Regions from separate parts of the Paenibacillus hamazuiensis genome, predicted to be linked through region 2. Evidence: a T-box and tRNA genes for the amino acid it is inferred to sense, from the RefSeq annotation. Region 2 holds a T-box; the other holds one or more tRNA genes.
The links. A T-box is a leader RNA that pairs with one kind of tRNA and senses whether it is charged. The one in region 2 lies ahead of trpS (tryptophan--tRNA ligase), so its partner is inferred to be a tRNA-Trp.
Positions count from the first base shown of each region.

Region 1 (6,665 bases), 230 kb from region 2:
GTTCGACGGCTTCGCCTGGATCGGCGTCGTGCCTTTCAGGATGAGCGGTATACGGCTGCGAGGCCTGCCTCCTATCCCGTTTACCGATCGTTTTCCCGAAATCAACGTAAGAACCTACGTTACCGTAAACGGTAAACCGGGTGTTTATTTTTTCAGCCTCGACGCGGCCAACCGGCTGGCAGTGCAGACTGCCAAAACGTTTTTTCATCTTCCGTATTTCTATGCAGAAATGGAATGCACAAATGAGGACGGAATCATCCGTTACCGAAGCCGCAGAAAAAATACAACCGAAACTCCGGTTGCATTCGAAGGACGATATAAACCTGTTTCTCCCGTTTTTTATGCCTCGCAGGGATCATGGGAATATTGGCTTACCGAGCGATACTGTCTGTATACGACAAATCGTAAGAGGGAAGTTGTGCGGGGGGATATACTTCACCTGCCGTGGCCGCTGCAGCAGGCAGAAGCCGATATCGGACTGAATACCATGATGACAGCTCAATCGATCAAGCCGTCGGGTCAAAAACCTCATCTTCATTTTTCAAAACGACTGGAAGTATGGATTTGGCCTTTGTCTCCGGGCTGATCAAATGCACCCAATCGTGGGACCTTCTTCCTACATACCTGCTGTCTTTTCTTTTAGCGATCAAGCCTTCCGGTTCGCGGTTAAACATAGCGCTATAAACCAGATCTCTTTCGTTCTCGATATAAGATATTTTTTGAAAAAATTCATTTTCCGTTAAAATCGACTCCAAAATCGATTTTCTTTTCATAAGCGGCAGCTTTCGTAAATCCCTGTCTTTATAGGAAAGAACATCGAAAACGGTAAAGATCACAGGACAGTTGCGGACTGCCGCCTCTATCTGCTTTCTTTTGCTAAAGCGCATTCTTTCCGCAACTGGAGCACCGTCATAAAAGCCGCTTTCCGGGTCTATACGGCACACGACCCCATCCAGGATGACATTCCCTTCAACGGGGACGCAGTGAAGTTCCGGGAACAATCGAGTGACTTCATATTTTTTATGCGATAACAATCTGGTCTCTATCTCCGTTCGGGTTAATATCACGCGGAGTCCTTCCACTTTCGGCTCGAATATATAATCTCTTGCGTCAAACGGATTTTCGGCACTTTCGAGCATCATCGGTGCGATAATCATAGACATTCCCCCGCATTCCATTGTACCATGGAGCAGCCTGCGGTTTATCAGGAAAATAGGGGACGGGAATGCATATTTTGGAAAACATCCAACCATAATAAGAATGCAACTACTTCAGGAGGTGAAATCAATATGGGACGTGGTCAAAGTCGTTCGAGCAACCAACTGGTCGTTCAGCAAGCGACAAGAGCCATGGAGCAATTGAAGTTTGAAGTCGCCCAGGAGTTAGGCATTCAAGTGCCGCAGGACGGATACTACGGTTACATGGCCACTCGCGATACCGGCGCTATCGGGGGACATATGGTCCGCCGCATGGTGCAAATCGCCGAGCAGCAGCTGTCCGGTTTTCGCTTGTAGGAAAAGCTAAGATACTCGGGTCTAAACGGAAGCTTTTCTTGAAAGATCAAAATTATGCTTTCTGAATCTTATAAGCGGAAAAGACCGCAAAGGATATCCGATATCCTTTGCGGTCTTGTGCGCTTGGCAGCGCATCGTACTAACGGGTGAAAGTCCCGAGCGCACCGCGGGGTGGCGGAAGCGCATAGCCGACTGGTAGTGCTCTGGCCGTAAGGGAGGGTGCGGAGGATCAGAAGGCAAAACCCGGAACAGGCGGCATGAACCATGTTGGCTGGCGAAGCCGGATAACCCTGCAAGAGAAGGGGACGTCCTATACCACCATAGGCTTCGAAAGTTAGGAGGACTGGATTCGGGGGAAAGACGATGACGTGACCCAAGGAGGGCTTATCGTCTTCCGCATAGCGGTAAACTCTTTTCAAGGCTTATAGGGCTAAGACAGAATGATGGATGGTGAGCAGTCATACGAAGGGATAGTAGTGAGAAAGCTTGCCGGAAAAGCCGCAATGGCAAGTGAACCGACACCAACGTTGTCGGTGCAAGCTTAGACCCAAAAGGCAAAGACTTGGTGCGAAGCCCGGAACCGTGGAAGAAAAGCATAACCACCTAGGAAGCCGTCATGTGCCAGACAGAAGCCGGGGAGCCAAGAAGAGCGAAGAGCCGGGGCTGAACAAAAGGGTAGGCCGTCTGGGGCGGAGTACCGAAGGGGAACCGGAAAGGCTGAAAGATTAGCTATACGTCCGGAAACTGAAAGGGAAGGAACACGAGACATGAAGGAAGGAAAAGGAGAGGTAGGCTTTCGTGAGGGAGTAGAAGTCCCGAGAAAACGCAGATGGCACAGCCTCATCGACAAGATATGGGCGATGCCGAACCTTGAGGAGGCATTCCGGGAGGTCAAGCGCAACCGGGGAGCAGCGGGAGTAGACGGAGTGACCATAAAGGTATTCGAGAGTGAACTGGAGCGTAACTTAAGAACGCTTCAGCAGGAGCTGCGGGCGAAGGCATACAAGCCGATGCCGGTCAGGCGCATGTACATTTCCAAGGAAAATGGGGGTCAAAGGCCGCTCGGGATACCCGCAATTCGCGATCGCGTAGTACAGGCGGCGACCCGCCGAATCCTCGAACCGATTTACGAGGCGACATTTATGGAGTGTAGTTTTGGGTTTCGCCCGGGACGCAGTGCACACATGGCGCTGGAGAACATTCGGAAAGATCTCATGGATGGATACGTTTATGTGATCGACGCCGACCTGAAATCGTATTTCGATCTCATTCCACATGACAAGTTGCTTAAGGCCGTCAAGGAAGAAGTGGTGGATGGTAGTGTCCTAAAGCTCATAGAAAGCTTCTTAAAGTCCGGAGTCATGGAGAACGGAAGTTTTCACCTGAACGAGCAAGGAAGTCCACAGGGTGGGGTTATTAGTCCGCTTTTGGCGAATATCTACCTAAACCCGCTGGATAAGCTCATGACTGAACGGAAGCACCGTATAACACGGTACGCCGATGATTTTGTGATCTGCTGCAAATCCCAAAAGGGGGCAGAGAGGGTACTCCAAGGTGTTATTCGTCTACTGGAACAAGAGCTTGGGCTCAAAGTACACCCGGAGAAAACCAAGATCGTGAACAACTTGGAACAGTCCTTTATGTTCCTAGGTCATGAGTTTAAACCGGGATTTTGGGTTACTCCATCCTCGAAAGCCAAACAGAAATTTAAAGAACGCGTGAAAGCAATTACGCGGCGGAACCAAACGGTGAATGTGGAACAGCTGATCCGAAAGAAGTTGAATCCATATTTACGTGGATGGGGTAGCTATTTTGGCTGGGGCAACGTAGGAAGTCTGATGAGAGAGTACGATGCATGGATAAGGAGAAGGCTCCGGATGGTACAGTTGCGGAGCTGGAAAAAGCCGAAGAACTTCTACAGGGCACTAAGAAAGAATAAGTGGAGGGGAGAGCTTCCCAAGATGCGTATGTTCGCATGGAGAAGCTCGCTATCCAAGCCAGCCAGTGTTGCAATGCCAAACGATTGGTTCAGAGAAAGAGGTCTCGTTTTTCTCGTAGACATCTATAATGAACATCATCCCCAGCGGGGATAAGCGCGGAGGAGCCGGATGCGATGACCCGCACGTCCGGTTCTGTGAGAGGCCCATGAATTCATTCATGGGCCTACTCGATTTTCATTCGATGCCGGTGAAGGGACTCGAACCCCCACGGTTTCCCTCACGATTTTGAGTCGCGCGCGTCTGCCAATTCCGCCACACCGGCTTATGAAATTAAAGATCAAAAAAAAAATGGCGTGCCCTAAGAGATTCGAACTCCTGACCTTTTGATTCGTAGTCAAACGCTCTATCCGGCTGAGCTAAGGGCACATGTTGTCGTTGAGTGGTGCCGAAGACCAGACTTGAACTGGTACGGTAGTCACCTACCGCAGGATTTTAAGTCCTGTGCGTCTGCCGATTCCGCCACTCCGGCTAAAAAAATGGAGGCGCCACCCAGATTCGAACTGGGGGTAAAGCTTTTGCAGAGCTCTGCCTTACCACTTGGCTATGGCGCCTTGGAGCGGAAGACGGGATTCGAACCCGCGACCCTCGCCTTGGCAAGGCGATGCTCTACCCCTGAGCCACTTCCGCATTAGTATACACTGGGGATCTAGGATTCGAACCTAGGCATGACGGAGTCAAAGTCCGTTGCCTTACCGCTTGGCTAATCCCCAACGATTTATAAAAAAATGGGGCGATCGAAGGGAATTGAACCCTCGAATGTCGGAGCCACAATCCGATGCGTTAGCCACTTCGCCACGACCGCCATATTGATTGGCAGGGGCAGCAGGAATCGAACCCACACCAAAGGTTTTGGAGACCTTTGTTCTACCTTTAAACTATGCCCCTATGAGATTAAAAAGTGGTGGAGGCTGATGGATTCGAACCACCGAACTCGTACGAGAACAGATTTACAGTCTGCTGCGTTTGGCCACTTCGCTAAGCCTCCAAATTACCAATGGTGCCGCCGAGAGGACTTGAACCCCCAACCTACTGATTACAAGTCAGTTGCTCTACCAATTGAGCTACAGCGGCTAACTTACAACGAAAAATGGTGGCTCGGGACGGAATCGAACCGCCGACACGAGGATTTTCAGTCCTCTGCTCTACCGACTGAGCTACCGAGCCATGCTAATATACTTCATCGAACCCTGAAAACATTGGGTTCTCATCCCTTACGAGATGTTAAATGGCGGAGCCGACGGGATTCGAACCCGCGGTCTCCTGCGTGACAGGCAGGCATGTTAGGCCTCTACACCACGGCTCCGCGATAGAAAAGTTGGTTGCGGGGGCAGGATTTGAACCTGCGGCCTTCGGGTTATGAGCCCGACGAGCTACCGGGCTGCTCCACCCCGCGTCGATTAAATATCATATATGGTGGAGGCTGACGGGATCGAACCGCCGACCCTCTGCTTGTAAGGCAGATGCTCTCCCAGCTGAGCTAAGCCTCCATAGTGGAGTCTCCGTAAAAATATGCGGAGACTAAATGACCCGTAGGGGATTCGAACCCCTGTTACCTCCGTGAAAGGGAGGTGTCTTAACCCCTTGACCAACGGGCCGTAATAAATAGTGGCGGAGAGAGAGGGATTCGAACCCTCGAGACGCTTGTGACGCCTACACGATTTCCAATCGTGCTCCTTCGGCCAACTCGGACACCTCTCCATGGCTCCCCGAACAGGACTCGAACCTGTGACAACTCGATTAACAGTCGAGTGCTCTACCGACTGAGCTATCGGGGAATATTTAGTTAATATTGCCTTTTTTGCAACGTTCGACTCTCACATGTACTCGACCTGCGAAGGTCGAACGTGCTTTGGGCTGCTTGGCGACGTCCTACTCTCCCAAGACCCTGCGGTCTAAGTACCATCGGCGCTGGAGGGCTTAACGGTCGTGTTCGGGATGGGTACGCGTGGTTCCCCTCCGCCATCGTCACCAAACATGAGTTTTGTCTTAAACAAAACTCGCTTCGGGAGCATCTTGCTCCCTGAAAACTAGATGCGAATCACTTCAAGTTACGCTTTAGAATTTATCCTTTTGGGCCCCGAGAAAGTAATCGGCATAAGCTACAACGCTTCGCTTCACTTTCTTGGGTAATATGGTTAAGCCCTCGACCGATTAGTATTCGTCAGCTCCACACGTTGCCGCGCTTCCACCCCGAACCTATCTACCTCGTCGTCTACAAGGGGTCTTACATACTGGGAAATCTCATCTTGAGGGGGGCTTCACGCTTAGATGCTTTCAGCGCTTATCCCTTCCGTACTTGGCTATCCAGCCGTGCCTCTGGCGAGACAACTGGTACACCAGCGGTACGTCCATCCCGGTCCTCTCGTACTAAGGACAGCTCCTCTCAAATTTCCTACGCCCGCGACAGATAGGGACCGAACTGTCTCACGACGTTCTGAACCCAGCTCGCGTACCGCTTTAATGGGCGAACAGCCCAACCCTTGGGACCTACTTCAGCCCCAGGATGCGATGAGCCGACATCGAGGTGCCAAACCTCCCCGTCGATGTGGACTCTTGGGGGAGATAAGCCTGTTATCCCCAGGGTAGCTTTTATCCGTTGAGCGATGGCCCTTCCATTCGGTACCACCGGATCACTAAGCCCGACTTTCGTCCCTGCTCGACCTGTTTGTCTCGCAGTCAAGCTCCCTTCTGCCTTTGCACTCTTCGAATGATTTCCAACCATTCTGAGGGAACCTTGGGGCGCCTCCGTTACTCTTTAGGAGGCGACCGCCCCAGTCAAACTGCCCACCTGACACTGTCCCCATACCCGATCAGGGTACCAGGTTAGAACTCCGATACGATCAGGGTGGTATCCCAACGTCGCCTCCACACAAGCTGGCGCTCATGCTTCAAAGGCTCCCACCTATCCTGTACAGATCGTACCAAAGTCCAATATCAAGCTGCAGTAAAGCTCCATGGGGTCTTTCCGTCTTGTCGCGGGTAACCTGCATCTTCACAGGTATTAAAATTTCACCGGATCTCTCGTCGAGACAGCGCCCAAGTCGTTACGCCATTCGTGCGGGTCAGAATTTACCTGACAAGGAATTTCGCTACCTTAGGACCGTTATAGTTACGGCCGCCGTTTACTGGGGCTTCGGTTCACAGCTTCGGT
Region 1 covers NZ_JALRMO010000001.1:5,502,881-5,509,545, forward strand. The annotation lists gene MYS68_RS23880 (YqjF family protein) at 1-586, shown strand, start outside; gene MYS68_RS23885 (ATP-dependent DNA ligase) at 507-1,157, opposite strand; gene MYS68_RS23890 (alpha/beta-type small acid-soluble spore protein) at 1,290-1,514, shown strand; gene ltrA (group II intron reverse transcriptase/maturase) at 2,282-3,607, shown strand; tRNA gene MYS68_RS23900 (tRNA-Leu) at 3,697-3,776, opposite strand; tRNA gene MYS68_RS23905 (tRNA-Arg) at 3,804-3,880, opposite strand; tRNA gene MYS68_RS23910 (tRNA-Leu) at 3,895-3,983, opposite strand; tRNA gene MYS68_RS23915 (tRNA-Cys) at 3,992-4,065, opposite strand; tRNA gene MYS68_RS23920 (tRNA-Gly) at 4,067-4,141, opposite strand; tRNA gene MYS68_RS23925 (tRNA-Gln) at 4,153-4,224, opposite strand; tRNA gene MYS68_RS23930 (tRNA-His) at 4,241-4,316, opposite strand; tRNA gene MYS68_RS23935 (tRNA-Trp) at 4,326-4,399, opposite strand; tRNA gene MYS68_RS23940 (tRNA-Tyr) at 4,414-4,499, opposite strand; tRNA gene MYS68_RS23945 (tRNA-Thr) at 4,510-4,585, opposite strand; tRNA gene MYS68_RS23950 (tRNA-Phe) at 4,603-4,678, opposite strand; tRNA gene MYS68_RS23955 (tRNA-Asp) at 4,741-4,817, opposite strand; tRNA gene MYS68_RS23960 (tRNA-Met) at 4,831-4,907, opposite strand; tRNA gene MYS68_RS23965 (tRNA-Val) at 4,926-5,001, opposite strand; tRNA gene MYS68_RS23970 (tRNA-Glu) at 5,038-5,109, opposite strand; tRNA gene MYS68_RS23975 (tRNA-Ser) at 5,121-5,212, opposite strand; tRNA gene MYS68_RS23980 (tRNA-Asn) at 5,214-5,289, opposite strand; rRNA gene rrf (5S ribosomal RNA) at 5,371-5,487, opposite strand; rRNA gene MYS68_RS23990 (23S ribosomal RNA) at 5,646-6,665, opposite strand, start outside.
Region 1: it has a tRNA-Trp gene. The T-box ahead of trpS (tryptophan--tRNA ligase) is inferred to sense a tRNA for this amino acid. The anticodon was not compared.

Region 2 (22,133 bases):
ATTTAAGCAAAGGGAATACCTCCAAGATCGCAAATAAATTACTAAAGGCAGGTTGGGTGCGAAAAGCCCAACTCAACGATAACAAAAAGGAAGTGTATTTTCGGCTTACGCCTGTCGGCAAAAAGCTATTTGCTGCTCATGATGAGCTCCATACGAAGGAAAAGCAAAGAATGTACGAATTTTTGGAAAGATACAACGAAAGCGAGCTTGAATTTATCAAACGGCTGTTTGGAGATATGGTTGACTTCTATCGCTAATGTACCCATCATCAGCTCCGAAAACGAAGACGCGCTCCGAGTGGATTGAACCCCACTACTACTGAAGCGCGTCTTCGATGCATATTTATTTTTTATGCATAGTCACATTTTTTCTCAATAATCACGCTCACACACTACTACAACGCAGCCCCTCGCACCCTATCTCGCCGTCCGCATCGATCCCTGCTCCTTGTACTGCAGCTCGTACAACCGATGGTAATACCCCCGCTGCGCCAGCAGCTGGAAGTGGTTGCCGATCTCGCGCACCTTGCCTTTGTGCATGACGACGATCTGGTCGGCGTGCTGAATCGTCGACAGCCGGTGCGCGACGATCAGCGTCGTGCGCCCTTCCGAAATCGTATGCAGCGCATCTTGCACGACAAACTCCGTTTCCGTGTCGATGTTGGACGTCGCTTCGTCAAGAATGAGAATTTGCGGCCGGAACGCGATCGCGCGGGCGAACGAAAGGAGCTGTCGCTGACCGAGCGACAGGTTGATGCCGCGTTCGCCAAGCAGCGTCCGGTATCCTTCCGGCAGCCCGCGGACAAATTCGTCCATATGCACCATGCGGGCCGCTTCATATACCTGCTCGTCGGTGATGTCTTGATTGTTGAGCCGGATGTTCGACAGGATGTCGCCGGTGAACAGGAACACATCCTGCTGCACGATGCCGATGGTGCGGCGCAGCTCATCCAGCGGAATGTCGCGGATATCGACTCCGTCCAGACGGATGCTTCCCTTCTGAATATCGTAAAAGCGGTTGATGAGCTGGATGATCGAGCTTTTGCCCGCTCCCGTCGCCCCGACGAAGGCAACTGTCTGCCCCGGCCGGATCGTAAAGCTGACATCCTTCAGCACCCACTCGCCTTCGTTATAAGCGAACCACACGTGGTCGAATTCGATTTCTCCGCGGATCTGCGATGGCAGACGCACCGGCTTATCGGGATCGACGATCGACGCCTTCTCGTCCAGCGTATCGAAAATGCGCTCCGCCCCGACCATCGCGGTCTGGATCTGGTTATATTTTTCCGCCAGGCTTTGCAGCGGCTGGAAAAACTGGCGCACATAATGCGTGAACGCGTATACGATACCGAACGTGATGCTGCCGTCGATCACACTCGCACCGCCGTACCAGAGCAGCAGCGCGATGGACAGGTTGCCGATAAAGCCGATCGCCGGCTGAAAAATCGAGTTGATCGTCGTGCCGCGCATCCCCGCGCGGTAGTACTCCGAGTTATGGTAATCGAATTGCTCCCATTGGCGCTCCTCGCGGGTGAACAGCTGCGTGATGCGGATGCCGGACAAGTTTTCCGCGAGAAATGCGTTCAGTCTCGACAAAATCGTCCGGGCGACGCGCTGCGCCTGCCTTTGCGCCTTGCGGTACCAGAACGTAAGCCCGAACAAAATCGGCAGCACCGCCATCGACAAAAGCGCCAGCTTGAGGCTCATGTGCAGCATGACGGCGATAATGCCGACGAGCACGATAATATCCTTGAACAGGTTGACGATGACCTGGGAGAAAAACTGGTTCAGCGCCTCCGTATCCTGCGTCACGCGGACGACCAGACGGCCGACCGGATTGCGGTCGAAATACGACATCGACATGCGGCTGAGGTGCGTGAACAGCATTTGCCGGATGTTGAAAATAATCGTCTGCCCCGTGTACTGCAGCAGATTGCTTTGCAGGTAGTTCAGCAGCGAGGCCGCGACGACGGCCGTAAGGAACATGCCGCCGAGCCGCAGCAGCCCGGTGTAGTCCTGCTGCTTGAAGCTGCCGAGAGCCGCCGGATCAAGCTGCACCGCCTTGAAGCTGTGCCCGCCGGAAACGATGCTCGCGGAGCCGCTCTCCTGCTTCAGCTCGGCTTCTTCATGCTGCGGCGGAAGCCAGCCGTCGATCATCCAGACGGCTCCGCCCGCTTCCACGAGCTGCCGCTTTTCCGCCTTCGCGCCTGACAGCGCCGCAGCTTGGCTTTCCGCTTCCGCCGGGGTGAGCCGCACATACGTCTTGTCCTGCCACTCCACGACCGGCCCGATTCCGGACAGCTTGCCCGCCTCCTGCTTCGGCACGGCAATCATCGGCCGAGTCAGTCCGTTGATGTTCTCGTCGATGGCGACCTTCAAAATATAAGGCCTGGCCAAATCGGCGATCACGATGACAAAAGCAAGGGCGATGCACAGCACGATCATTTTCCAATACGGCTTCGCAAAACCCATCAGGCGGGCGATCATCTGCGAATCCTTGCCCGCTTTAAATTCCTTTTCGGCATGGATGTTCATGCTCCGGCACCTCCCGACAGTTTCGCAGCGGCACCGCCGCCTGCAAATTTGCCGCCAAATGCGCCCGCTTCCGGCTGCAGCCGGGCTCTCTCATGATCGTGCCCTTCCTGCCGCTCCGCTTCCTGGTCCAGCAGCTGCTTATGGTACATGTCCGCATAGATGCCGTTCACCTGGAGAAGCTGCTCGTGCGTGCCTCTCTCGACTATGCGGCCTTCGTCCATCACGACGATCTGATCCGCCGACTGCACCGAAGAAATCCGGTGTCCGATGATGATCGTTGTCCGCTGGTGCATGACCGTCTTCAGCCCTTCCAAAATCAGATCCTCGGTAATCGTATCCACCGCCGACAAGCTGTCGTCGAAAATCAGAATCGACGGCCGCTTGATAATTGCCCGGGCAATGCTCACGCGCTGGCGCTGGCCGCCGGACAGCGAAATGCCGCGTTCGCCGAGCGCCGTATCGAACTGATTCGGAAACTCGACGATGTTGTCGTACACCTGGGCGATTTTCGCCGCCTCTTCGATTTGCTCCGTCGTATACGGCTGCGGATCGAACCCGATATTGTCGCGGATCGTGGAGGAGAACAGAAACTGGTCCTGCGGCACGATGCCGACCTGGGTGCGCAGCGTTTTCAAAGGAATCTCATGAATGTCGTGCCCGTCGATAAACATCGTCCCCTTCGGCGGGTTGTACAGCCGGACAAGCAGATGGACGAGCGTGCTCTTGCCGCTGCCGACTCGCCCGACAATCGCCAGGCTGGAGCCCTTCGGCACCTTGAGCGAGACGTTTTGCAGCGTCGGGCGGTCCGCCTCCGGGTACGAAAACGTCAAGTTCCGGATCTCGATGTCGCCGCCGATTTCGTCGATCGCCTGATCGGCGACCATATCGTCCACCACGTCCGGCTTCGTGCGGAAAATTTCCATCAGCCGGGCTTCGGACGCCCAGCCGCGCTGCAGCTGGTTGACGACTTTGCCGAGGTTTTCGATCGGGCCCATCAGGAGGGACAAATACGTATTAAAAGCAACGAACTCGCCGAGGGTAATCGTTCCCTTCAGCACCATCGTTCCGCCAAGAATGACGGAGACGAGAAAGCTGATGCCGACGATACCGCTGCTGAGCGCGCCGAACATCGAGTTCGAGCGGACGAACCGGCGGTTCATGAGCACCGCGTTTTCGTTGTCTTTTGTAAACAATTCCCGCTCATGTTTCTCCTGTACAAACGCTTTCACGACGCGGATGCCTGCTGTGAATTCCTGCACCCGGCTTGTCAGGTCGCTGATCGCCTGCTGCATGTCGGAAGACTGCTTCAAGATTTTTTTATTAAACCGGTATGCGATCAGGCTGAGAAAAGGCAGCGGCAGCATCGTAAGCAGCGTAAGCCACGGATTGACGGAAGTGACCATCGCCACGACCGAAATCGTGATCAGCACGAATGCTTCCAGAACGTTGTAATACCCCTGCATCGTCACCTCGCGGATGACGCCGACATCGCTGATCGCGTGCGACATCAAATCCCCGATCCGCTGATTGTTGAAATAGGTGGCCGACAGCCTCTCCCAGTGCTGAAACAATTCTCCGCGAATTCGCATTTCCAGCATGCGGGACAGCCGAAATATGTATATCCGGCTGGTTGAGCGAAAAAAAGCGACGCCGAACCCGATCAAAATCATCCATATGCCGTAACGAATCGCATTCTCATAGTTCATCGCACCCGCCTGAAGCTGATCGGTGAACCGGCCGAGCAGCCACGGAATGAGCAGCTGCGTCAAGCTGGATATGGACAATAATGCAAAGCCCGCTGCATACTGCCACTTGTGCTGCGATACGTGGCTGCGAAAAATATCGTTTCTCTCCATCCAAGGACCCCCTTGTCACTTCCGGCGCAAAACCCGAAAAGACGCTTATAGCTTTGGAAGCTATAGTAAGGTTACAACTAGTCGGCAAAAGATGCCATGGATGAAGTTGTCGCAAAACATGGACTATTTGACTTTTCGAAAATACCAAATATGTATTTTCGCTTTTCCCCCTTCCACAAAGTCCGACAAAGCGGTCAGATCGGAAAAACGACTGACTTGTGCGGCATCGCCGGTCCGCTGCGCCTTCATCTCCTCATATTCCGCATAATCGATATTTTCCCACAGCTCGACGAACAGGTTCGGCTGATCGGCGCCTTCGTAGACGGACACCCTTTTTTCGGACGCGGTCAAACGTTCCGCCCAGCTCAAAAACCGTTGCCGTTCCTCAGTTTTCACTTTGTATTCGACAAAAACTTTATTCACTTTTTGCGCTCCTTCGCTTTATTTTCCCCACGAACATGATAAACTATGGATATAAATGTGCATAATGTATTAAGGAACTTCACTGGAAAAGCTCATGCTTTAGGAGGAACTTCATGGACAGCGGAACTCACCTGGTGATCGGCCTCGGCCTCGCGGGTCTGGCTTACGTCGATCCGGTTATCGCAGCGGATCATACTTTTACCACCGCGGTACTGATCGGCACCGTGCTCGGTTCGCAGGCACCGGACGCGGATACTCTGCTTCGTTTTAAAGGCAATGCCGCCTACATCAAAAACCACCGCGGAGCCTCGCACTCGCTGCCGGCGCTCGCGATTTGGACGATCCTTATCACGCTTCTGTTATCCGCTCTTTTCGGGCCTTTGCCGATCGGCCACGTCGCGCTGTGGGTGTTCATCGCCGTCGCCTTCCACGTGTTTACCGACTTGTTCAACACCTACGGGACACAGGCGCTAAGGCCGATCACGGAAAAATGGATATCATGGAATATTATACACATTTTTGACCCGTTCATTTTCATGTCCCACGTCATCGCTATTTTTATGTGGTCTTTTCACCTGGGCGAACCGCAGACGATTTTCCCGATCCTGTACGGGGTGATCGCCATTTATTATATTTGGCGGACCGTGTACCATTACATTTTGGAAAAAAACCTGCCGATCAAGGATACGACCTACGAGCCCGGAGATAAATACATGCTGACGCCGACGTTCCATTTTCACCATTGGCAAATTGTGAAAACGAAGCCCGACGGCTCCTTCCAGCTCGGCGAATACCGCAATAACCGGATCCGCTGGGTCGATCGCGTATCCTGCGCGAACCATCCTGCCGTCGAAGCGTCGCGGACGCATCCGGACATCGCTTCGTTTTTGTATTACTCGAAGTATTCTTGCGCCGAATACCGCGAGCATTCCTGGGGCTACGAGGTGCGCTGGGCCGATGTCCGCTACCGCCACCGCAAGCAGTATCCGTTCGTTGCCGTGCTGCTGATGAATCACGATTACAAGCCGCTCGATTCGTATGTAGGTTGGCGCAACGAAAGCCGGCTGGAGAAAAAACTGCGGGTCGATTCGTACTCTTGAGCGGAGAAGTGTGGTGAAAATGGTCGCTGCGGGTCTCGGATCGTGCTTCCGATCGCTCCCTGGCCCCACAAAGTGAAGAATAATCTTCGTAGCTTATTCCGAATACTTTGCGGGGACCCCAGGATAATAAATCTGTCGCCATTTGGCGGTAGAAATCCGAGAACAAAGGCGAAAGCTTTCGCTTCTCCAGCACGATTCCGTCCCTTCCGCTTTTTTCACCACACTTCGTAAATTATTATAAAATAAGGCGCGCCTGACGTTGCCAAACGCCGGCGCGCCTCTTTTGCGGGCCTAAACCGCAGAAAAGACTCAAGGGAGCAGCTCCCTTGAGTCTTGATTGATGCGGCGATCCGCATCCGTCTTAAAAATGATTAACGACCGCTTTGTCCTGCCAAAGTTTGCTCAGCGATTTGCACCAGACGGCGAGTGATATGACCACCGATCGCACCTGTGTCGCGAGTAGCCATAAAACCATAGTATCCGTCTTGAGGAATTTGAATGCCCAGTTCCTGAGCTACTTCAAATTTCAGTTGGTCCAATGCTTGGTTAGCTTGAGGTACTACCAGTTGGTTGCTGCTGCGGGATTGTCCTGCACCCATGTTTCAGCACTCCTTTCAGGTATCAATCTGTGATGTATTTGCAAGCTTGCAAACTTATTATGTTTCACACGAGAATTGTTATGCGCGCTTTGAAAAAAATTTTTTCAAAACGAGCAACTCCTATTCGAAAGGGCGTCCGTCATGAGTAAAGGTCTAGCATTATTTTTCGCTGTCGTCGGTGCGGCTTTGCTTGCCGGCATCGGCTTCGCCATCAGCCTGCATTCCATTTGGCTTGTTCTGCTGTTCTCCATCGTCTCCATCTTGTTCATAGGAGCCGGCTTCATCACCAAAGCAAAGCTTCGAAAAAGGCAGGACTAGAACACGAGAAAGCCCATTTTTTCCTTCACCTGACGAAGGACAGGCTGTGCGGCCGCGGCTGCTCGCTCGGCGCCTTGGCGCAGGAAGCTGTGCAGCTCGCCGGAGCCGCGGATGTCCCGGTAACGCTGCTGAATCGGCTCCAGGACGGCAACGACGCGTTCCGCCAAATCTTTTTTGAACGGCCCGTAGCCTTGCCCTTCATACATCGCTTCCACTTCCTGCACGGTCATATCCGCACACTGGGCGTATATGCTGATCAGGTTGCTGACCTCGGGTTTACCCTGCGGATCGAACTTCACTTCACGCCCCGAATCGGTAACGGCCCGGCTTATTTTTTTGCGGATGACATCCGGCTCGTCGAGCATCGCGATGTAGCTGCCCGCATTCGGGTTGCTCTTGCTCATCTTTTTGGATGCGTCGTCGAGCGACATGATCCGGGCCCCGACCTGTGGAATATACGGCTCCGGAATCGTGAACGTTTGCCCGTAACGGGTATTGAAGCGATGCGCCAGATCGCGCGTAAGCTCCAGATGCTGCTTCTGGTCGTCTCCCACCGGAACGAGATCCGCGTTGTACAGCAAAATATCCGCCGCCATCAGCGACGGGTAAGTGAACAGCCCCGCGCCGACCGATTCTTTGCCGGACGATTTATCCTTGAACTGCGTCATGCGCTCCAGCTCACCCATATACGTCAACGTCGTCAGCAGCCAGCCGAGCTCGGCATGAGCGGTCACGTGCGATTGCATGAACACGTTCGACTTTGCAGGGTCGATGCCCGACGCGATGAACAACGCCGCCACCGCCTCCGATTGCTCCTTCAGCGCCGCCGGCTCCTGCGGTACGGTCACCGCATGCAGGTCCACCACCATAAAGAAACATTCATGCGTATGCTGCAGCTTGCCGAAATTGCGCAAAGCTCCGATGTAATTGCCCAGCGTCAGCTGTCCGCTCGGCTGAATCCCCGATAATACCCTTTTCATGACCATCCATCCCTTCAGTTTTTTTAACAATAAAAAAAGGCCTCTCCCCGCAAGGGACGAGAGACCGTGGTGCCACCCTAATTCGCTCCGCGCCGCACGGATTCATCCTGCATGCGAAGCCTTATCGCTCTTGTAACGGAGAGCCTCCGAGCCGGCCTACTTCAGCTTCAGCCGGAACGCTCCAGGACCCATTCACCCGGGGAAGCGCACACCGGCTCACAGCACCGCCGGCTCTCTGAGGAGGCCTCTCCCGTCTACTTTTTCCTATCATCGCGAATTGCAATGTTCAGTTAATATTGACATGATAAACAAACCGTTCAGGCTTGTCAAATGCGGCTTCGAAAAAATAGCATGTTAAAAAATACCGACTGTATTCTCACGATTCGGCAAAAATGAACGGATCCGCCTTCCTCTGCCGCCATGCGGAATAATCAGCTGCTTGTCCGCCAGCCTCTTAAGCCAATGATGCGCCGTATTCCGGCTTACCCGGAAATGATTCATCACATCGGTCGACTTGATGGGTCGCGACATCGTCAATGCCAGCCGCAATAGCTCCTTCTCCACAAGTTCCACCTTCTCGGCGGCCGGCTGGCCCCCGTACGTAAAGTATTTGCCGAGAAGCAGCTGCAAATACTGGCTGCACCGGAAAGGCTGCTCCTTCACGTCGTCCACCGAAAAACGCAGCACCCGCCAATCCGTCGCGACCAAAAAATTTTGCCGGTTCAGCTGCTCGCCAAACTGCTTGCGGTCTATATTTTTCGCGTGCGGGCCGAAGCCGTCAATCTCAATCGCTATCCGCGGAAACGGCTGGGCCGGGATATAGGCAAAATCCAAAAAGTATGCGCCGAATCTGAAATCCATCACTTCGTATTCCGGATGAAGATCGTCGTTCAAATGACCGAAAGAAGGCCACCAGACGTGCTGCAAAAACAGTTTTTCCGCGTACCCGTGCCCTTCCTTCAGCCGACGCAGCCGCTCTCCGCTTCGTTTTAAGATGTGTCGTTTCATCCACTGTTCATGAGCTTCTTCAAACATAGTCATCCTCCCGACAAAAAACGCCACCGACATGCGTTGTTCGCATGGTACGGTGGCGTGTGCTTCACGATATCCACATTTTACCTTATAAAGCACTTCATGTGCAATGACTGCCGCTCCGAAACTTCAATACGACTGATGATAGACGCAAAAAGTTGTATTATCGCTTGTCCGGGACGGCAATTCGTTGAGTATAAGCGCAGTTGCTTGTATTATCACAGCCCCTAACAACCCGAAATGGGGGGACCCTCTGCATATTAAACAAGTTTTTGCGCTTATGACGCCAAAACCGGCTCCCACAGCCGCTATAAGCGCAACTTTTGGGACTATCGTCGGAGGGCGGCCGGGTTCCAGCCAATGAGGGTTGGGCTTGAGTGACCGCCGTTCAGCCCGAAACGCGCGCCCTGGATTCGCGAGCGTTGGAAAACTGCGCCCGCCGGCTGGCGTCTGCCTTTATCTGCGCCTGATGCGCGCAAACCTGTCCTATATACTCCCGCTGCGGCATAGGCTATAATTAAAGAAAGTAAACGGCGGCCCCCGGCGCCCCGAAAAATGCTTTCTTCGCGGGAAAGGAGAATGCCTGTTGCAAACGACACTCACGCGCTGGGCTACGAACATTCTTGCCCTGCTCTGCCTTGTAATGCTTTATTTGATTTTTACGCAAAAGCATCCGCCCGATCTCTCTTTCCTGACCAGTCCGGGCATGCAGACGTTTAAGACGCTGTTCATCAGCATCATCCTCGAAGCGCTTCCCTTCGTGCTGCTGGGGGTGCTGGTATCGGCTGTGCTGCAAATGTTCGTCTCCGAGCAGACGATCAAGCGGCTCATCCCGAAAAACCCGGTGCTCGGCGTGCTGTTCGCCTGCGTCATGGGCCTTATCTTCCCGCTGTGCGAATGCGGGATGATCCCGGTCATCCGCCGCCTGATGAGAAAAGGAATGCCGCTGTATGTCGCCGTTGTCTTTATTCTGGTCGGGCCGATCATCAACCCGGTCGTCTACGCCTCGACGTTCATGGCGTTTCGCAGCCGCCCGGAAATCGCGTATTCGCGGATGGGGCTTGCTTTTGTCGTAGCGGTTGTCATCGGGCTCATCGTGTACAAGTTCGTCAAATCGAACCCGCTTCGCGGCGCTGCCGAATCGCATGAACACGATCACCACAGTCACAGCCATCATGACCATGGCGCTCATCGTCATTCGATGCGGATCGGCTCCCGCCAAAGCCATCATGCCCACAGCCACGTTCATACGCACCATCATAGCGCGGCAGGCCACACACATACGCATGAACACCAACACGGTCGCGGAAACCGTTTTTTCGGCGTACTCGGACACGCTTCGGATGAGTTTTTCGATATGGGCAAATATTTGATTTTCGGCGCATGCATTACGGCGCTCATCCAAACGCTGGTCGCGCGGGAAAGCCTCGTCTCCATCGGGCAAGGGCCGATCGCATCTCACCTGTTCATGATGGGGCTCGCCTACGTGCTGTCGCTTTGTTCCACCTCCGACGCCTTTGTCGCCTCATCGTTCACGACGACGTTTTCGGCCGGATCGCTGCTCACCTTCCTTGTATTCGGGCCGATGCTCGACATCAAGGGCACCCTCATGCTGCTGTCTGCATTCCGCACGAAATTCGTGCTTGGGCTGATCGCGCTCGTCTCAGTGGTCGTGCTGGCCGGATCTCTGCTGTTCGAACGTATCTTTTTCCTATAGAAGGAGTGAATTCACATAATGAGCGCTCGAATGCTGAGCCTGCACCACATGCTAAAAGCCGTCATCCTGTTCGGCTTTGCTTTATACATAGCGCAGCTTGTCAAATCGGACAACATTTTATATTATATCGCCCCCCGCATGGTCGATTACGTCAAATGGTCGGCCTTGGCGCTTTATGTGATAGCCGCTTATCAGGCATATCTCGGCATCCGCTCTTTCCGGGGCAAATCCGCCGCCGAATGCGATTGCGATCACGATCATACCCCTTCCCGTTCGATCGTGAAAAATGTGTTGATTTACGGAACATTCATCGCCCCTCTCCTGCTCGGCTTCGTGCTCCCCGACGCTTCGATGGGAAGCAGCCTTGCCGCAAAAAAAGGGATGAATTTGAGCAGCTCCAGCACCGTCAAAAGCAGCGGTTCCGCTCCCCGCACAGAAGCGGAGGCAGCCCCTCCCGCATCCTCAGGCCAAGCCGGCGGAACAAGCGCATCCGCATGGTCCGACGAGAAGCTGAATGAGCTGTTCCCGTACGACAAATTTACGGAGCATTACGCCAAATACGCAAGGGAATTATACAAAAAGGACGTCATCGCCGTTCCTGAAAATATGTATATTGAAACGCTAACCACGATGGACCTGTACATGGACCAATTTATCGGCAAAAAGCTCGAGCTGACCGGCTTCGTTTACCGCCAGGAGCCGATGACCGACAAGCAGTTCGTCGTCGGGCGCTTCGCCATTCAGTGCTGCTCCGCGGACGCCGCCCCGTTCGGGGTGCTCACCGATTATGCCAACGCCAAATCGTTTGCGGACGATACATGGGTGAAGGCGACCGGAACGCTGCAGAAGACGCATTTTAACGACATGGACATCATGCTGCTCAAAATCGAAAAAATCGAGAAAATCGAAGCCCCGAAAACGCAGTACACGTACCCGAATCCCGATTTCGGGGCGTAACGGTTCCCCGCCAAAAAGCCGGATGTCAGCCCATCCGGCTTTTCTTTTTGCTCCATTTCCTTTTGCACAAAGAAACTCCCCATACGAACAAGGGCATCAGCAGGCCCATGAACACAGCGTAAGGAATAAACACGTTGGTATCCCATTCCGCCATATAAACGACGTCGGGATATACGACCAAGGAAAATACGACCCATACCATCCCAAAAGGCCAAACCAGCGGACGGTAGTCTTTGATCCCGATCATTTGCGCAAGTCCCGCAATACATGCATAGAGATAAAACGACGTTTTGTAAAAAATACCCATAAACCAAATGCCGGCCATCACCGATTCGACCCGTTCGACGAAGTTGCCTACGTTGATTTTCCGGGCGAGCTCATAGCCGGGATATACGAGTCTTTCCGTCAGATCGGTTCCCAGAACCAAGATCGTCAGCAAGGTGATCGCTACGATAAACAGTCCTCCGATCCCCGTTGCGATCAGAAACGCTTTTCGTGCCTTGTCCGGATTGCTTACCCGAGATGGGAAAATCATGAATAAGACGATAAAAGGAAGGGAGGCCGTGCCTGCAACCGATATCGCCGCTTCGCCAATCGGTTTGAGGCCGGATTCCAAAACCGGCTCCATGTTTTCCATTCGGATCTCAGGGAAAACGAACGCGGCAAGCAAGGAAAATAAAGCGACGAACCAGGGAAAGAAAATTTCCGCCGAACGAGCCATCGTTTCGAGTCCCAGGCGAAGCCCCAGAAGAACGATCGATGCGAATAAAATGTTGATGAATTCAATCGGCGTTTCCTGCATGACCTGCGTCACCATAAAGTTTCCCATATAAAAGAGCAGTGTGGACGCCCCGACAAACCCAAAGAAAACAAACGGCAGAGATACGATTTTTCCGGCCCATTTTCCAAAAAGCTTCTCGTTGTATTCGACCAGCGTCTTATCGGGAAACAGCATCCCTATCTTGTTGTACAGCAGGACGAGCAGCATGCCGAGCCCCACGCCGGCAATTGACGCGATCCAGGCGTCCTGCTTCGCGTCGGCGGCCAAAGTCGAAGGAATAACCAGAATCGTCGTTCCGATCGTATAAAACATAACCAATATGGTAAACTGCCGGACCGATATTTTGCTGATCTCATTCATGTCGCCTCACCTTTTCCGAATCTTTGCCACAGCCAACATCAGCAGCGGAAGGATCAATCCGTAAGTCAAAGAATATGGAGTCCACACCTCTATCAGAAACCTTTTGAAGTACATTATGTCAGGCATCATATAGATGGAGCTGACCAGCATGATCATGCCCAAAGGAAGGAGCAGCATGCGGTATTCCCGGAGTTTGAACGTCTGGGCGAGGCCCAAGGCGGATGCATAAAAGCAAACGGTCAATTTGAAAAAAAGCGAAAGAAACCATATTCCCGCCATAACGGCTTCGAGCCGCTCCAGGAAATGGCCGATGCTGATTTTTTTGGCGAGCACATAACTCGGATACGTGCTCCGCTCCGAAAAATCGGTCCCGAGCACAAGAATGCTGAGGGAAGTCGTAATAATTAAAACGATCCCCCCTACGGTCGTACCGGTATAAAACGCCTTGCCGATTCTCCCCGGTTTATTCACATAAGGAAAGATCATTAAAAAAACGACAAGCTCAAGGAAAGGCAGGCCCAGAAAATGGAACGCCCCGCGCAACACCGGCTTCATTCCTTCGCCCAGAATCGGCATAATCTTGTCCGGTTCGAGCTTGGGAAGAAGAAAAAAGGACAACAGCGCAAACAGCACGATGACCCATGGAAAAAAGATTTCCGCAGCGCGGGTAAACGTCTCGAGTCCGAGCCGCGCCCCCATAACGACAATACTCAAATACAGCAAATGAATAGCTTGGATCGGCGTTTCCGGCATGACCTGGGTTGTCACGAAATCGCTGATTTCACGAAGCAGCAGGACGGCAAGGATGAAAAAATAAGTAATGAACAGCAGCGAAACGATTTTACCCGGCCATTTGCCGAGTAAAATCTCGCTGTATTCGAGCAGCGTTTTATCCGGAAAGCGGCTCCCCAGCAAGTTGTAAAGCCATATAAACAAGTAGGAAATACACATTCCCAAAATAGCCGCAATCCAGGCATCCTCCCCCGCCTCTTGAGCGAGGCCGGACGGAGCGACCAGGACGGAGCTGCCTATTGTAAAAATGCTGACCAGGATCGTGTATTGACGTATATTGATTTTTCCGTTTTCCAGCTCCATAGCCACCAGCGACCTTTACTTTAAAATGGAAAATATGGCGTCGTTCATCGGCTTGAAAATATAAGCGATCCAATCGAGCGGATTCGGAATGCGGACCCTCATGACCTGAGCGATGCTCAGACCCGTTCCCAAAAGCAGCAATGCGAAAAAAACCCACAGCTCCTTCTTCATGTTTTTCCTGCGCATCGCGGGAACTTCCATGAACGCGATCAGCGCGGATACCGCCAGGATTCCGGTTATCGGCCACATGCGGATCTACTCCTCCAATCTGTTTGTAAACGAGTCGGTCACGGTACCTACGCGCCGAATTTCCACTTTCACTTTCACATGGACGGGAAGTTCGGCAAATTGCCGCGACCAGTCTTCTTTGATTCGGCTCCATTCCTTCGGGCTGGAACGATGGATCGCTTCTCCAAAACCGAATATATCGGTTTTAAACTTTTGCTGTACTTTGGTAATGGTTCGTCTGAGCATCTCTTCGATTTCTTTCTCCGACCTCGTCTCGAGCTCCTCAATCGTTTCCGGCTTGGTCAGATCGACATGACATTCGACATCCGCGATATTACCCTCGAGCTCAAGATTGATCGTTGCTTCCGGCTTCCCTTGTTTGACCGCGCCCTTTATATCCGCTTTCGTGCGGATGACCTCCACGGTTAATAGGCCGCCGTCGGGACAGGAGAGATGACCCACCGTGCCTCTCACATCGCCCCGGATGTAGTTATAGACCTTGCTTTCTTCTTCATTTAACCATCCGGCCAACTTATCTTTATTAAATATACGGCCAAGTTCGAAAACTGTAATACGGAGTACGGTTTAATCCGCTCCATATTTTGCTGGGAACGGGCGGCTCCATTTCTCTGCCCGACGATTTCGATTCCGGTCAGAACGGGCTGCCTTCCGACTCTCAGCATATCCGATATTAGCTCATCCAGGGTGACTTTGCCGGAATAAGCCCATATTTTGCTGGAAGTATCCAGTGCTTTGTACATTTTGTTGGCCGGTATCGTTTCCATCGGAGCCGTATAGATTTCGAGGATTCGCTCGGCAGGGGCCCCTTTAGCCACGGCGATGTAAAAATCCGAACGGAATTCATGGTCCCGGGACAACAGATCCAAAGCTTTGGCAACTCCTTCCTTGGCTACCTGTTCGCTGAGGATCAGCATCCGCAGATGGGAAAAATACAACCTTCGGGGTGCATTTGTCGTCATTTTCCGTATCGCCTCAAACATGGTTGCGTCGGAAGCCACATGGGTAACTACCGGTGCGCCTTTGCCTCCGCCCGTTTTTTTCCCCGAAACCTCGCTCGGGTTTACAAGCTGTACGGAAACCGAATATTGCCCGTCCTTTTTGTCGATTCCCAGCGCGACCACGATGGCGATATCGTTAAGCTCCATCCGGCTCCAGCAGCCGGTTGCCGTGAGCAGCAGCAATATGAGCATGATCGAGAGTCCGAGATTTCGCAGCATATGCGGCAACTCCTTTCCGCTGCTTCCTTTATTTCGGTTTAGGGGTCGGTTCGTTTTGCTCCCGGATTATATTTTGCTGGCTGATTAAGCGCGGACGCGAGAACAGGGCCCATTGCGGCAGGCGAAAAATGGTGTCCTTCTGATCGTCGGGAATGAGCGGCGCAAACGGCGCCAGGTAAGGAATGCCGAAGGAGCGCAAGCTGCATAAATGCAAAACGATCGCAACCAGTCCTATCGTGATGCCGAACAAGCCGAAGGAAGCGGCCAGTCCCATCAATCCGAAGCGGATGATGCGGATCGAGATCCCCATGTTAAAGGCGGGAAACACAAAGTTCGAGATCGCCGTGATCGCCACGACGATCACCATTGCGGCCGAAACGAGCCCGGCCTCTACCGCCGCTTGTCCGATAACGAGCGTGCCTACAATCGAGACGGACTGCCCGATCGCCCTCGGCATGCGCACGCCGGCTTCCCGCAATATTTCAAAGGTCAGCTCCATCAGAAGCGCCTCTATAAAAGCGGGAAACGGGATCCCCTCCCGTTGGGCGGCAAGACCGATGAGCAGCGGCGGAGGCAGCAGCTCCTGATGGAATGTCGTGATCGCAATATATAAAGACGGGGCAAGCAATGCGATGAAAAATGATATATAACGCAATATGCGCAGAAGCGTTGCGAAATCCCAACGCTGATAATAATCCTCGCTCGCCTGGAAAAACTGCGCGAACAGCGCCGGCACGAGCAGCACGAAGGGCGTACCGTCCACGAGAATGGCTATACGGCCTTCGAGCAGTGCGGCAGCTACCGCATCGGGCCTCTCCGTATTGAAGATGGTTGGGAACGGGGAAAGCGTCTCGTCCTGAATCAGCTCCTCGATATAACCGCTTTCCAATATACCGTCGATATCGATTCGGCTCAGCCTTCTTCTGACTTCCTGCAATACCGCTTCGTTGACGATGCCCTTTATGTACATGACGGATACATCGGTTCGCGTCACGCGGCCGATCGGCTTCGTTTCCAGCCACAGGTTCGGATCTTTGATTCTCCGTCTGATGAGCGCCGTATTGGTGCGCAGCGATTCGGAAAATCCTTCCCTCGGTCCGCGGACGACCGTCTGCGCCGAGGGCTCCGTCACTCCGCGGTCCCTCCACTTTCTCAGGCTGGCAATGATGCCTTGGGCATATCCGTCCAACAATATGACGGTATCCCCGGATAAAACGGCGGTGTATAAGGCGTCGAAATCCGATACTTCGCTGACGTCTCCGACAGCCAGCACAAAGTCTTTTAAAAGACGAAGAGGATGATCCCGGGAAGCGACCTCCTGATCCAAGTCGGCTTCTCTGACCTTCAGCATCAGTGCTTCGAAAATATCCTGGGTGTCGGCGAGCCCGTCCGTGTAGATCACACCCGCCCGGATATCCCCGCTTCTTCCGACGGGTATCGATTTGATGACGATATCGTCGCTGCCCCCGAAAGCTTCGGAGATTTTTTGAAGATTGTCCTGAAGGCTAATCTTTAGCGGCTCTTTTCGGACTGCGGCTGCCTGGTCTTGCTGAAAGTTTCTTTTCTTGGCGGGAGTCCGCTTGAAAATTTGTTTTATCGTTTTCGCAAAGCTACCCATGCACATCCCTCTCTTCGTTCACCGTATAAGTTGTGCAAAATTTGGCATGGGTATGCAGGGAGAAAGCCCCTTAAACAAGATGACCGAGTGTCACAATGGGGAATGAAAATGGGCGCCATCGTCTATTTTCCCATCAAGTCCCCAGCAGGGGGACCCAGTTTCCGCAACCGGCTTTGCTTCGCAAAGCTCTTAGAGCGCTCAGGCGCAATGTCGCCAGGCCAACGCGTTCGCATGGATCCGCGGGGGCCGAATGACAGACCGGGCTGTTTGAAAAACCAGCTTATTCGGCTTATAAACATAGCGCAAACATAGCGGAACCTACGTTCGCTATCTGCGGAAAAATGGGTGCATCGAAAAAATAAAGGAACTGACATGCGCTAAATCGATGGAAAATGGCGTTTGTACCCGGCGAACGGGCAAATAGGGCATCTGAGTTCCGCTAATTTTCAAAAATATATCCGAAATGGAGATGATTTAGCGAATCATAGTTCCGCTATGGCTGGATCGAGGCGGTAATCGCTTCTGGTTCGCATTTGCCGGGCATGGATTTTTGTGCTGCTTGCCAAAATCCTATGCCCGACCGCTACACGTTTTGCGCGATGCCGAAAGAGTGTCAGCCTGCCTCGTGTTCGCGCCTGTTGCATGGTTTTTGCTGGGCAAACCTACGCCGCTGTGCTTCCTTCCTCCTCTCAGCCTGCCTCTTCGACCTTCTTGTCTCCTTGGCTCGCCCGAGAGCGCTTTTTCCCGCTCTCGGGCGACGGCGGAGCGTGTCCTTTTGGCTGAGAGCCGATTTTTCCTCCTCTCAGCCCTCCTCTTCGACCTTCTTGTCTCCTTGGCCCGCCCGAGAGCGCTTTTTCCCGCTATCGGGTGACGGCGGAGCGTGTCCTTTTGGCTGAGAGCCGATTTTTCCTCCTCTCAGCCCTCATTACAATCTCGTGTTCGCATCCCAAAGCTTAGTGCACCGGCGAGCAGTTCATAACCCACCCGGGGCCAAAAAGCTCGCGCTCTATTCTTGATCCGGCGGCTTGACGATCATGACGCCTTCGGCGTGCTTGCGCTGCATCAGATGCTGCTTTTTGCGGTTTTCCTTGGATTCGAAAACGATGTTCATGTCGTAGTCGTCGCCGGGATAAAGCTGCTTTCGCTCGATGTAAAGCGACAGCCGCTTGATGTTGATTTTGACCTTTTCTTTCTGGATTTGAACGAGCACATTGCCCCGCGCATCCGGACGCTCGCAGACGATGCCCGTGCGCCTCAGCGAGTGAATCCATACGCAGTCTCCCACTTCGAGCTTCGGCTGGGGACGCGCACTCGAATGCTGCGCCGCTCCAGCCTGCGGCTTTTGCGATGCGCGGGGATCGGCGGCCCCTGGCAGATGCGGGGCCGAACTTTGGGAAGCCGACAGCTGCGGTCCGTCGTCAGCGGAACTGACTCGCTGCGCCGTGCTCGCTAGCATGTTAGACGTCCAGGGTACTGCTCCGCGCTCATCCGGCTTCCCTTCAGGCGCCGGCCAAATCCCGTCAGGCGGCTGCGCACTTCCGGGATGCATACCGGGGCGCTGAGTGTCGCCGTCCCTCCGGGCTTCTCCAGGCTCAATCGCCTCCACCGGCGCTTCGCGGTTTTGCGCACGCGCAGCAATCTCCCGTGATCTCTCGATAATGCGCGGAGAGATCCCCAGCTTCTGCGCGATATAAAACGCATAGCTGCTGCCCGCTTCGCCAATGGTCAGGCGATACAGCGGACGCAGCGTCTCCGTGTCGAACTCCATCCGCGCGTTTTCAAACCCTTCTGCCTGGGCGGCGAACCGCTTGATCTCGTTAAAATGCGTCGTCGCCACGACGCTGGCCTTCAGCCGCGCCAGCTCCTCCAGCACGGCGATCGATAAGGCGACGCCTTCCCCGGGGTCCGTGCCGGTCGCCAACTCGTCGAGCAGCACAAGCGAACGGGGGCCGGCCTGCCGCAAAATGTCAATCACATTGCGGATGTGCGAGGAAAACGTGCTGAGTGACTGCTCGATGCTCTGTCCGTCCCCGATATCCGCAAGCACGCGATCGTAAACCGGGAAAGTGCCGCCTTCCTCTACAGGCACCTGAAGCCCTGACTGCACCATCAAGCTCAGCAAGCCGACCGTTTTCAGACTAACCGTCTTGCCGCCGGTATTGGGACCGGTGATGATCAGCGCACGGTACGACTCCCCCAGCGCAAAATCAAGAGGAACCCCGCTGCTGCCGAGCAAAGGATGCTTGCCGCCACGAAACCTCAGCACTCCGTTTTCGTTGACAGTCACCTCGCGTGCATCCAGCGAAAGCGCATATTTGGCTTTGGCGAACAAAAAATCGTAATAGCCGATCGTCTCCAAATTGACCTTCAGCTCATGCTCATGCCCTTCCAGCTCCGCCGTAAGCATGCTGAGCACTTTCGCCTCCTCCCGGACCTCCTCCCTCTTCAGCTCGCTTAGCTCCAGCTGCGGGCCCGCGAGATCGGCCGGCTCGACAAACACTGTTTGCCCGCTGGAGGACTCATCCAGCACCGTCCCGGCGATCATCTTCCGGTGCTCTTTTTTCACCGAAAGCACATGCCGGCCGTTTCGGCTGCTGACGACGTAATCCTGCAGATAGGGACGGTACTTCTGCATCAGCGCGTCGAGCTTCTTTTTGATCCGCTCCTCGCATACCGCCATCATCTTGCGGATTTTGGCGAGCTCCTTGCTCGCCTGATCGGTTACCCGGCCGCCCCGGATGCAGCGGTCCAGCTCGCTTCTGAGCGAAGCCAGCTCATACATCGACGAGGCGACGTCGCCGATCGTAGGTGCCGCTTCCCGCTTATGCAGCATAAACCGGCGGAGCTGGGCCATGCTCTCGAGCAGCCGGGCAAACAGCGACATCTCTTGCTCGGAATACACATAGCCGCTGCCGAGCAGATTCATCAGCGGCTCGATGCCTTCCAGCGCAGGCAGCGGTACGCTGGAGCCATGCCGCAGGATGCGCTTCGCTTCCTCCGTTTCCGCAAGCAGCTTGCGGATCAGCCGCGCGTCGTACATCGGCTCGAGCATGTCGACCCGACCTCTGCCGAGGTAGGACATGCAGTAAGAATGCAGCACTTCCTTCACTTTTTCGTACTCGAGCCTTTGTTTGCTAAGTTCGTTCATGGGGATACCTCCTGAAAAATATTTGCGCAAGCGCAGAGCGCCGTTCAAAAAAACAACCTCAACACGCTCGCAGGCAAAACAAAAAAAACGGAAGACGGCCAAAAACGCCACCTTCCGTTATGTTCATGCAATCCAAGGCCCTACGCAGCAGCATACAGCGCTTCCCCGCCCGGAAAACGCAAAAAACCGCGCTTAAGAAAGCACGGTTCGATAGGCTGCTGGCTATATGGCCGGAGCATGTCGGATGGACCGTTTTGTTCTTAACCTCAATTCACGTTAATGCGAATCCGCGCACAACTTAACAAACCTGCCGTTTTACGAACAGACAGGCGGTGCAGCTTCCGCATCAACCTATGAAATTGATCAGTTAAGAACGACCCCGGACATCAACACATCTCCCTAGCATGAATTAGTTATAGTGTATGCGGTTTGGAAGCGATTGTCAACCCGATCCATGGTTGGTCCGCCCTCCGCAGGGATAACCTAACGGTATACGTTGCAAGAATGACGCAAGGAGGCAGCAAATCATGCAGAACTCAACCGAACAGCTCGCCCAGTGGCTGGAGACTTGCCGCAACCGCCCCGTACATATCGTGAAAAAAGAACAGGACGACGTCGACGAAGTTCGCCTGACGCTGGAAAACGCCGTATTTGCCCGCAGCGAGCGAAGCGACCCGGACGACTACGTCGCAAGCTCCGCGCTGCGCCTGCACGGAGACGGCACCGTCACAAGCGACGGAGGCGACGTGCCGCTCCCGAACGGCGTCTTCGAAATTCCGCTGGACGGCCATTGGCACAGCCAGGCGGACGGCCAAAGCTTGCGCATCACGACCGACCGCGCCAGCTATATCATTACGCCGCAAGCGCCGCAGTCACAGCAGCTCGTGCATTAAGCGGCGCGCGGTTCACCATCGCCGCGACAAAGACAAAAAGCCGCCGATTCCCGGCGGCTATCTTATTGAGCGACCCAAACAACGGACGAATCCATTTTTTCGAGGGGGGCTGTACCCCTCCGGCCACTCTTGAAAACGTGTAATTAAAAATCGAACTGAAAATCGCTGTCCTTCAGCGGCTCGACATGAATGGTGCGAACGTACCCGTTCCCTTTCTTGGAAAAGAAATCGTGCTGCTTCGTCCGCGTGCTGATGCCGTTGAAGACGATCGGGTTGATCTCCTCGTCCGGGAACAGCGGCTCCAGCCCGAGGTTCATCATCGCTTTGTTCGCGTTATAGCGCAGAAAAGCCTTCACCTCGTCCGCAAGCCCGATGGCGGTATACAGCTCCTCCGTGTACTGCTCTTCGTTGCTGTGCAAGTAACGGAGAAGACCGCAGAGCGTCTCGTAAGCCGCCTGCTGCTCATCCGGCTCCAGCTGCGCATACACTTCTTGAGCAAGCAGGCCGACATACAGCCCGTGAATGCTTTCATCGCGCAAAATAAGGTCGATGATTTCGCCGCTGCTTGTCATTTTGCCCTGCCCGGCCAAATACAGCGGATAAAAAAAGCCGCTGTAAAACAGGTAGCTTTCCAGCAACACCGACGCCGCCATCGCCAAATACAAGTCCTTGCGCGTTTCGATGCCGTTGTAATACTGCGATATCGTCTCCGCCTTGATCTGCAGGAAGCGGTTGTTTTCGACCCAGCGAAAGACGCTGTCGATTTCTTCGGTCGTCGCCAGCGTTGTAAAAATGCTGCTGTACGATTTCGCATGGATCTGCTCCATCATGCCCATAAACCCGAGCACCGCCTTGCGCTGCAGCCCTTCCACATGCTCGAGTATTTTCGGCATGCCGACTCCGCCCTGCACCGTATCGAGCAGCGTCAGCCCTCCGAGCACCTTCATGTATAATTCTCGCTCAGCCTCACTCAAAGTCAGCCACGACATCTTGTCGTCGGAGAGCGGAATTTCCTCGTCCGTCCAAAACTGCATAATATTTTGATTCCAGAACGTGATCGAAAAATCGTCGTCCGGGCGGTTCCAATTCACAGCTTTCCAAGAACTCATCCTTGTCTCTCCCATTTCTGTATGTATCTTATACGGAGCAGCTGACGCACTCCTCAACGGACAAGCGGTTCGTCCGGGTGTAATACAGCGACTTCAAGCCTTTTTTCGCCGCGTAAATGTAATAGCGGGCGAGCTCCCTCGTCGTGA
Region 2 covers NZ_JALRMO010000001.1:5,264,517-5,286,649, forward strand. The annotation lists gene MYS68_RS22785 (MarR family transcriptional regulator) at 1-257, shown strand, start outside; gene MYS68_RS22790 (ABC transporter ATP-binding protein) at 417-2,534, opposite strand; gene MYS68_RS22795 (ABC transporter ATP-binding protein) at 2,531-4,390, opposite strand; gene MYS68_RS22800 (hypothetical protein) at 4,514-4,813, opposite strand; gene MYS68_RS22805 (metal-dependent hydrolase) at 4,927-5,913, shown strand; gene MYS68_RS22810 (alpha/beta-type small acid-soluble spore protein) at 6,285-6,512, opposite strand; gene MYS68_RS22815 (DUF5325 family protein) at 6,654-6,830, shown strand; gene trpS (tryptophan--tRNA ligase) at 6,827-7,810, opposite strand; T-box leader at 7,860-8,090, opposite strand; gene MYS68_RS22825 (endonuclease domain-containing protein) at 8,165-8,845, opposite strand; gene MYS68_RS22830 (permease) at 9,429-10,559, shown strand; gene MYS68_RS22835 (TIGR03943 family putative permease subunit) at 10,578-11,516, shown strand; gene MYS68_RS22840 (GerAB/ArcD/ProY family transporter) at 11,542-12,657, opposite strand; gene MYS68_RS22845 (GerAB/ArcD/ProY family transporter) at 12,664-13,752, opposite strand; gene MYS68_RS22850 (hypothetical protein) at 13,768-14,001, opposite strand; gene MYS68_RS22855 (Ger(x)C family spore germination C-terminal domain-containing protein) at 14,008-14,511, opposite strand; gene MYS68_RS22860 (Ger(x)C family spore germination protein) at 14,496-15,218, opposite strand; gene MYS68_RS22865 (spore germination protein) at 15,247-16,836, opposite strand; gene MYS68_RS22870 (endonuclease MutS2) at 17,843-19,984, opposite strand; gene ymzB (protein YmzB) at 20,512-20,877, shown strand; gene nrdF (class 1b ribonucleoside-diphosphate reductase subunit beta) at 21,021-21,986, opposite strand; gene nrdE (class 1b ribonucleoside-diphosphate reductase subunit alpha) at 22,015-22,133, opposite strand, start outside.